Regions from separate parts of the Neobacillus sp. NPDC097160 genome, predicted to be linked through region 1. Evidence: predicted binding sites of a transcription regulator. Region 1 holds the regulator's gene; each other region holds the start of a gene.

Region 1 (3,288 bases):
GTTCGAAGACAGTCAACATTTCTTCCCAAATGGACAAATTAGATTCAAGGCCGGTATTTTGCGCTAAATAGCCGATCGTCACTTCTTTTGGCTTGATAATCTCACCGCCATCATGTGACAAGTGGCCGGCAATAATCTTCAATAATGTCGATTTTCCAGCGCCGTTTCGACCGACGAGGGCAACTCGGTCCCGCGTTTGTAATTCTAGCTTTATATTCGATAAAATAAGGTCAGCGCCATAATATTTTTGTAGTTGATTAACCTGCAACAAAATCATCTTTATTCACCTCTGTACATACTAGTAGTGTACCGTATAAAGGGAATGTCGGCAATAAAGCGCTAGTCTTTCAGTATCAGGCGATGTCTTTACTCAGATAAAAAAGTTCAAAGTTTCACACACATAAAAGGAAAAATAGTGTATTATTTTTGGATAGGAGGATATTTTTTATGGTAGAATTTACTCATTTTAATAAAGAAGGCAGAGCAAAGATGGTCGATGTCAGCGACAAACTGGAAACGGCACGTACCGCTCTGGCTCATTCCAGCATAACGGTTAGTAAAGAAATTTTTGAAAAAATAACCAATCATGACATGAAAAAAGGTGATGTTTTAGCAGTAGCTCAGGTTGCGGCAGTCATGGCGGCTAAAAAGACTTGGGATCTCATTCCGATGTGTCATCCAATTCCCTTAACAGGGGTAAATATCTCCTTTTCATGGGAAAAGGGTCAGCAAGAAAATTATCAATTACAAATTGCTGCAGCGGTTAAAACAAAAGGGAACACGGGTGTGGAAATGGAAGCGTTAACAGCCGCTTCAGCTTGTGCTTTAACCGTCTATGATATGTGTAAAGCAGTCGATAAAGGCATGGTCATTGGACCGACCTATTTAGTTGAGAAAACGGGCGGAAAAAATGGTGACTTTAAGCGAACTGAACAAGTGAAATGATCGTTAACTAAAATTTAAAGGGGTGTGGGAGATTATGAGTAATGAAACGATGAAGATACCACAGGCGACAGCCAAACGGCTGCCCCTCTATTATCGATTTTTAAAAAACCTGCATACTTCCGGCAAGCAAAGGGTCTCATCTGCGGAATTAAGTGAAGCGGTTAAGGTCGATTCGGCAACGATTCGCCGCGATTTTTCGTATTTCGGTGCATTAGGGAAAAAAGGCTATGGGTACAATGTCAATTACTTACTAACCTTCTTTCGTAAAACACTCGACCAGGATGAATTAACAAAGGTTGCGTTAATTGGCGTAGGTAATCTTGGTACGGCCTTTTTAAACTATAATTTTTTAAAAAATAATAACACAAAAATAGAATGTGCTTTCGATGTCGATCCGGCAAAAATGGGAACCAAAATCCGCGAGGTACCGGTTTACAATATGGATGAATTGGAAAAGGTGCTGACGGATGCACAAATATCAGTTGCGATTCTAACCGTTCCGGCTCCCGTAGCACAGATGATTACCGACCGACTTGTGAAAGCTGATGTGAAAGGGATATTAAACTTTACCCCGGCAAGATTAAATGTCCCTCCGTCCATTCGGGTTCATCATATCGACTTAGCAGTAGAACTGCAATCACTCATTTACTTTTTAAAGCATTATCCGACAGAGACAGAGGAAATAGAAGAATAAGTTGAAGTGGGTTATTCACAGAAAGTGGTGAATAGCCCTTTTTTTATTTTCAGTCTTTACATGCGTAACAGTGTTATGTTACATTATAAGACAGAAAGGGGTTTTTACTAATGAGCGAGGAGTTAATTTCTAAAAAGGATTTATTGGATATGGCAGGGATTTCGTACGGACAGCTATATCGCTGGAAACGAAAGGATCTCATTCCAGAGGAATGGTTTGTTCGAAAGTCAACGTTTACGGGCCAGGAAACATTTTTTCCAAAAGAAAAGATCTTAGAACGGATCGACAAGATTCAGACGATGAAAGAGAATCTTTCCTTGGATGAACTGGCAGATATGTTTTCTCCTAATGTAACAGAGTTACATTTCACTAATGATGAACTAGTAAAACGTAACATTGTTTCGGGTGCGGTTATGGACTTATATCTTGAGCATGAAAAGGGCGGATCACATTTTGATTTTTCAAGAATTCTTGAAGTCTATGTATTAGAGAAGCTGCTGCAATCCGGGGAAATTAACCTAGATGAAGGGAAAATGCTGCTTCAAGTCGTAAAGGATAATAGGGGATTAATCAAACAGAAAAACGGGGAAATCGTGCTGACAAGAAAATTGGGGGTTTCATCGTGCTTTTTACTCATAAATACGGAGGAAATAAAGTTTGAACAGGGAACGAAAATCGTTGTGCAGCTTTCTCTTGTGAAATGTATGGAAGAGATGAAAGCGAAACTATTATAAAGGAGAATGACCATGGATACGAAAAAAAGGGGAGACCTGAATCTTAACGGCTTTGGGTCAGCAAACGGCGGGGAATTTCACCATGTAACTATCAATGGAAAAGGAACAGTTAACAGCGATATAGAGTGTGTAGTATTTGAATGTCATGGTTCGGGTATGGTCAACGGGAATGTCATGACGAATAAAGCGAAGGTTAACGGAAACGGAAAAATTAAAGGGAATCTCGAATGCAAAATGTTAACAGTGGATGGAACAGCGAAAATTGAAAATAACCTCTATGTGGATCATTTCAAGGTGGCGGGAAAAGCGACTATCGGTGGAAGGGTAAAGGCAGAGGAAATCAAAATTAAAGGCAGGCTTACGGTCGAAGGGGATTGTGAAGCCGAAACGTTTAATGCGGAATCCATATTTAGGATTGGCGGGCTTTTAAATGCTGATCACGTGGATATTAAAATTTTCGGAGAGTGTAAGGCAAAGGAAATAGGCGGGCAAACGATTCTCGTTACACACAAAGCCCCATTAATGGGATTATTCAAGACTTTTATGCAAACACAGTTGGAAACAGAATGTATCGAAGGGGACAAAATTGAATTGGAAAATACAAAGGCAGCTGTTGTCCGTGGCAATCATATTACGATCGGGGCTAAATGTGAAATTGGTCTCGTGGAATATACAGGCGAGCTTACAGTAGATAAAAAGGCCATTGTAAAAGAGTCCAGAAAAGTGTAAAAGGGGGAAATAGAAATGAAAAAGGGTCAAAATCTGACGGTAAATGGATCGGGCAATTACCCAGGCGGCAGTTACGATAAGGTAAGCATCCGCGGAGAAGGGACGATTGAAAGTAATGTCGAATGCACATCGTTTCATGTTTACGGAACGAGTGAGACATTGGCGGATGTGAAAGCAGGATCGGTA
Region 2 (3,288 bases), on a different contig from region 1:
CATCACGGATTACTTTCACTTCACCATACTTAATGGCACTTAATGAGTCAGCAACAACACTTAAGCCGGCAATTCCTGTTGCCATTGTCCGAAGAATCTCTGTGTCATGTAAAGCCATTTCAATTCGTTCGTAACTGTACTTGTCATGCATGTAGTGGATAATATTCAAGGTGTTAATATAAAGTCCAGCAAGCCAATCCATCATTTTATCGAATTTTTGCATGACTTCATCGTAATTTAATACTTCTGCGGTAATCGGCTGATACTCTGGCCCAACTTGAATTTTTAATTTTTCATCGACACCGCCGTTGATAGAGTAGAGTAATGCTTTAGCAAGGTTGGCACGAGCGCCGAAGAATTGCATTTGTTTACCGATTTCCATCGCAGATACACAGCAAGCAATTCCGTAGTCATCGCCATATTCCGGACGCATGATCTCGTCATTTTCATATTGAATAGAGCTGGTTTTGATTGACATTTTTGCACAATATTTTTTGAAATTCTCAGGCAGCTGTGTTGACCATAAAACAGTTAGGTTTGGCTCTGGAGCTGGGCCTAAATTATCTAATGTATGAAGGAAACGGTAAGAATTCTTCGTTACTAGCGAACGTCCGTCTAATGCCATACCGCCAATGGATTCTGTTACCCATGTTGGATCACCACTAAATAATTCATTATAATCAGGTGTACGTGCGAATTTTACAAGTCGCAGCTTCATGACAAAATGGTCGACTAGTTCTTGTGCATCCAGCTCAGTTAGTCTGCCATTCAATAAGTCTCTTTCCATATAAATATCTAGGAATGTTGACACGCGGCCAAGGCTCATCGCTGCCCCGTTTTGCTCCTTAATGGCTGCCAAGTATCCAAGGTAAACCCATTGGAATGCTTCTTGTGCAGTTTCCGCTGGGCGGGAAATATCAAATCCATAACTATTTGCAAGTTCTTTCAGTTCTTTTAGTGCACGATATTGTTCGGAAAGTTCTTCGCGTAAGCGAATATTATCCTCTGTCATGACACTGCTTGTATTTTTATAATCTTTTTGTTTTTCTTTCATTAAGAAATCTACACCATATAAAGCAACACGGCGATAATCTCCGATAATACGACCTCGGCCGTAGGCATCTGGAAGTCCGGTAATGATTCCAGCTTTACGAGCCTTTAGCATTTCTCCTGTATATGCATCAAAGACACCTTGATTATGAGTTTTACGGAACTCGGTAAAAATCTTTTCAATTTCAGGGTTTAATTCGTAGCCGTAAGCTTCACAGGCAGCTTTGGCCATCCGAATTCCACCAAAAGGCTGCATCGAACGATTAAAAGGTTTATCTGTTTGCACACCGACTACTTTTTCAAGCTCTTCATCAAGATATCCTGGTCCATGTGAAGTGATCGTAGAAACAGTTTCCGTATCCATTTCAAGGACACCGCCATTTTCACGTTCTTGCTTTGTTAACTCCATTACTTGCTCCCATAATTTGTTTGTAGCGTCAGTAGCACTGGTTAAGAAGGAATCGTCACCCTCATAAGGATTATAGTTTTTCAAAATAAAGTCACGTACGTTAACTTCTCTAGTCCATGTTCCTTTAATAAATCCTTGCCATTGTTCCATGATTTATCACCTCTTAGATTTTTAAGAAAACATATAACAGATTTACTATTTAAATCTTAATATAAGTATAACAGGTTGAATGTGAAAGATGTCACATGAAATGAGGTGAAATTGTTAAGATATTGTGAAGTGCCATTATAATGGGGTTTTTGAGGACCAATTTTGAAAACTATGTGAACATGATGATAACTTTAATTAAAACTGTACTATAAAAAAGTTAGTATTTGATAAAACTGTTATACAAGAAAACACTATTAATATCAACGTATTAATAGTGTTAACTAACGAAACAGGGCCTTTTATAAATGAAAAAAGCAGGGAATGAATCCTGCTTTTAATCCACTACAATATAGGCAATCATCGGGCCATTGTGGGTTCTGTCAGAATGAACCTCACATATTAAACGATAGGTCCCCTCTTTGTTGAATTGAAGAGGAACAATTGTTTCCTCACCTTTTTTTACAGTCCCTCTAATAGTAGTTCCTTCGATATAAAAAGGGTGCTTTTCCCCGTTAATACCGCTAATAAACAGATTTACTTTTTCACCTTTTTCGAGGATCAATGTGCTGGGATCCCAGCGGTACGATTCTATTTCTTTCCCATCCTTTGTCGTGGTCTTGAATTCTCCTGTAACCATATGAATTTCGCGAATTTCCTTATCTTTTTGCTGGTTAAATACTGTTGTATCTCCGGCTTTTAACATAAACCAAGCTGAAAGGCTGGCAATTACAATACCTACCGCTAAAAAGAAAAGGAGTGTTTCCTTTTTAAAGACTAAGAACTTCATCATATCCCCCCATAATTTGTCCTAATTAATACTTATGCTAGGTGGGTTAAAAAACTTGTCTATTTTTTAAAGTTTTATTACTTTGATTACACGGATAGAAATATAATATTGAAGGGATTGGCTAAGGGTTGAACCCTAAAAAATATGTCTACAATAAAACTATGCAATGATCCATGATGGAATATATTTCTTTGTTTTTCCTGGTGAACAGTTTATAGTAAAATCAGGAATGAAAAAATAGGTGGTTATTTTGTTGGGGATTAGAAAAGAGAAGGTATTAAAAGCTGCAAAATTTATTTTTCCGCTGTTTTTGTTAATTTTCGCTATAATTGAGATTAAAAAATTTACCGGTAATTTGAATATCCAATTACTTAAAAATGAAATAAATCAACTGAATATCTGGAGTTTATTATTAATCTTGGCAGTTACCTTTGCAGCCGTTTTACCTATGCTGCTCTACGATGTTATCTTAGTAAGGGTTTTAAGGTTAAAGGTATCAAAAAGAGAATTGCTGGAACAATCGTTTATCGCCAATTCCTTTTCTAATTTAATCGGTTTTGGCGGGTTAATCGGTGCCATGCTAAGAACTTACTTTTTTCATAAGCTCGAACAGGACAAGCGGAGACTCCTTGGAGTCATTGCTTCTGTTTCACTTTTTTATCTAACGGGAATTTCATTCCTAACCTGGATTGTAACGACCCGCTACCGGCATTTTCCGCTGTTTGTTGATACAAAATGGCTCTACTTCGCTGTTTTAGGTGTAGGTTTATACTTACCTGTTTTTTTAATTATACATATGATTAAGTCTAAAAAAGACAATCAAACATTAATTACTACTAGTGTGAGTGTTAGACTGGTCATTGTTTCTGTTATAGAATGGTTCGCCGTGTTT
Region 3 (3,288 bases), on a different contig from region 1:
CCGAGCATTCTGTTTGAAAAATGGAAACCCCGCTAATATCTTCTTTTTTCGTCAGCATTCTGAATAACTTTGTACTATCTTTTGTATCGCCATAAAGGACAATTCCAACAATCATGTTATTTCGTGTTAACACCCGTTTATAGATACCGTCAAATTCATTGTAAACCATGATCGACTTCGTTGAACCATCTTCAGAAATTTCGCCGGCAGAGAAAAGGCCAACACCAGCCACCTTCAACTGTGTCCCGGTAACAGATCCTGCATATGGTTTCGCTTCTATTCCGCAAATCCGCTCTGCCAGCACTTTTCCTTGTTCATATAATGGGGCAACCAACCCATAAACAATTTCTCTGTGTTCGGCACATTCCCCTACCGCGTAAACATTCGGTTCACTTGTTTCCATAAAGTCATTAACTACAATGCCGCGATTGACGTAGATGTCGCTGTTTTTCGCGACCGCTGTATTGGACTTAATCCCAATGGCCATCACCACAAGGTCGGCTTCGACTTCGGAGCCATCTTTAAAGCGCAGGCCTGTGACTCGTTCTTCACCAAGAATTTCGACCGTTTCTTTTTCCATTAAGAAGTTCATGCCTTGGGCTTCAAGCTCTGCTCTAAGTAAGGATGAAGCAATAGGGTCGAGCTGGCGTTCCATTAGATGCGGCATCAGGTGGACAACATCCACTTTCATGCCAAGGTTCAGCAAACCTCTTGCCGCTTCTAGCCCGAGGAGCCCACCGCCGATTACAACGGCCTTTTTATACTGATTTGCTGACTTGATCATCATTTCACAATCTTTGATATCACGGAACCCTGTCACGCCTTGTTTTTCTGCACCTGGAATGGGCAGGATGAAAGAATTTGATCCGGTCGCAATAATTAACTCATCATACTCGACTTCACGGCCCTGATCGCTGATGACACGCTTTTCCTCCACATCAATTTTTACGACAGTTTCGCCTGTAAATAATTGAATTTGGTTTTCTTTATACCAATCTAGTGGATTGATAATGATCTCTTCGAAGCTTGTGTCGCCTTGAAGAATAGTTGATAATTTAATCCGATTGTAGTTAGGGTGTGGCTCTTGTCCAAAAATCGTTATTTCAAATTGTCCCGGTGCTAGTTTGAGGATTTCTTCAATCGTTCTAACTCCAGCCATTCCGTTCCCAATCATCACTAATTTTTTCATAGTTGGGTCACTCCTATATGTTTTTTATCTGCATTTTTACGTTAAGTAAGGTTTTCTTTATCGTTAAATTGTAATCCGGAACGGTTAATAAATTTGTGAAGTTCGTCACATTCCAACGTAAACTTGTGAATCATTTCACATATTTGTCATAAAGCCTGCACTCCGTTGATAATAGGAGTAATTGGAATAATCTAACATAGTTGAGGTGTTACATGAGTAACCATACAATATATAAAAACGAAAAAGGAAAACGGACTATTCTTGATTATTATGAGAAATATTTAGCGGAACTTGAACTTGATTTGGATAGAGTTTTTGTGGAAACATCATTCGGGAAGACTCATGTTTTAGTGTCAGGGCCAAAGGATGGACGGCCCATCTTTATTTTTCAAGGCGGAAATTGTATCAATCCAATGACCTTATCGTGGTTCTTACCGTTATTAGAAAACTACAGAATTTATGCCCCAGATACAGTCGGTCATCCTGGATTTAGTGAAGAAGCTAGAATTTCCGCACGTGATGAGAGTTTTGCACAGTGGATATCAGAATTAATGGCGCACTTCCATATTGAACGATCAGCATTCGTAGGTCCTTCCTATGGTGCAGGAATCATTCTAAGGTTAGCTGCCTTTATGCCGGAAAAGATAGCTTGTTCCGTTTTAGTATCTCCTGCCGGAATTCAGCTCGGTTCTAAATTAGAGATGATTGGAAAAATTCTCGTTCCGTTAATGCTGTTCAAAATTAGTGGCTCAGGCAGGCAGATAAACAAAATAGCCAATAACATGTCGGGGCACAGTATGAAAGAAATCGATAAAGAAGTCCTCGGAAACATCTTTCAATATGTGAAACTCGAACAAGAAATGCCGAAATTAACAGAGAAAACGGAATTAGTGAACTACACAGCACCAACGATGGTCATTGCGGGCCAGAAAGATGTATTCTTCCCAGAGAAAAAGATCCAAAAAGCAGCAAAAGAAATCATCCCAAATCTAACAAACTATCAATCACTCGATATGGGCCACTTCCCATCACAAAAACACCTGAAGGAAATCAACTACAAAATTAAAGAATTCCTCCATTTACACTATAAATAATTTGCCAAAACAAAGAAGGGTGTCAGGCACCGCAAGGTGCCTGACACCCTTTTTACGTTATGCGGGTTGTTTATTTTTTTTTATTGCTAGTTGTGGTTTGACTATTGCATTGATTACCGGTACTAGTGTGCCGATGATGGCAACGGGGATGAGTTCCCACCATTCGAGTGGTGGTGTGATGAGTATGTCATACTTATGGATGGCGAACAGGACAAGAAAGTAGGTTACACTGCCCGCGAGGCCTGCCAGCCAGCTGGTCTTCCTAAACAAGAAATAGAATAGCGGAATCAGGATTAGGGTGATCGGTACATAGGATGTTGGATAACTTACGGCTGCAAAAATGGCTTTACCAACAAATCGTAACAAAATATAGAGAACCGCTGCCGCTGCCGGAATCGTAAAATCACGACAGATACGAATGATTAACACTGTAAGTAACGCCACCATCAGTACCGAATAGATTGGATAAACCCATTCCGGAATGCCGCCGAAAATTTGCGAAGCAGGGTCGGAAATCAACTCAAGTATTTCCTGTGAAGCAATCGATTTCCCATGGATGTACTGATCATAGGAAATAGCGCCATTTTCCTGCTGCATATTTGGAAACATCAAGCATTCAAGGAGAAACATCCCGAACCACGTATGCATCGACTTCCAAGTCGGCTTTACCTCCCGGGTATACAAGTAATATCCTCGCCAGACTCCAAATATCATGATACCCGTTGCAATGTAATAAATAAAATGGGTCGGACTCCATGTGGTTAAATCAATGCCATAAGCAATATGATAGGTAAAATCTAACGGGATCCCGATTAAAAATAATACATATCCAATCGTAATCAGATTTCTTGAAAATTTGTCCATGTATTGAGATTGGCGCCACTCTTTAAATAACAAATATCCCCCTAATGCGAACCCTAACGTATTGACAATATGCGGAATCGAGTATTCTTCAAATAAATACTTAAAGTGATACGAGGCATCCCAAGCCGATCCAATAAATTT

Evidence for each region. The regulator Rex, encoded in region 1, represses fermentation and respiration genes when NADH is low (regulators of the CRP and FNR family bind a similar motif). The targets are predictions, from matches to a motif close to TTGTGAAATATTTCACAA.
Region 2: a site for Rex is predicted at 1,689-1,706, ahead of pflB (formate C-acetyltransferase). Genes of this name have one in related genera too.
Region 3: a site for Rex is predicted at 1,313-1,330, ahead of nirB (nitrite reductase large subunit NirB). Genes of this name have one in related genera too.

The regions. Positions count from the first base shown of each region.
Region 1 covers NZ_JBIWDU010000022.1:86,622-89,909, reverse strand. Annotated here, with positions in the region: gene ACIQXV_RS25495 (ABC-F family ATP-binding cassette domain-containing protein) at 1-277, opposite strand, end outside; gene moaC (cyclic pyranopterin monophosphate synthase MoaC) at 448-945, shown strand; gene ACIQXV_RS25485 (redox-sensing transcriptional repressor Rex) at 980-1,639, shown strand; gene ACIQXV_RS25480 (YhbD family protein) at 1,750-2,373, shown strand; gene ACIQXV_RS25475 (polymer-forming cytoskeletal protein) at 2,386-3,102, shown strand; gene ACIQXV_RS25470 (cytoplasmic protein) at 3,118-3,288, shown strand, end outside.
Region 2 covers NZ_JBIWDU010000003.1:357,437-360,724, forward strand. Annotated here, with positions in the region: gene pflB (formate C-acetyltransferase) at 1-1,609, opposite strand, end outside; gene ACIQXV_RS06230 (cupredoxin domain-containing protein) at 1,944-2,396, opposite strand; gene mprF (bifunctional lysylphosphatidylglycerol flippase/synthetase MprF) at 2,650-3,288, shown strand, end outside.
Region 3 covers NZ_JBIWDU010000009.1:32,316-35,603, reverse strand. Annotated here, with positions in the region: gene nirB (nitrite reductase large subunit NirB) at 1-1,189, opposite strand, end outside; gene ACIQXV_RS14040 (alpha/beta fold hydrolase) at 1,402-2,283, shown strand; gene ACIQXV_RS14035 (hypothetical protein) at 2,341-3,288, opposite strand, start outside.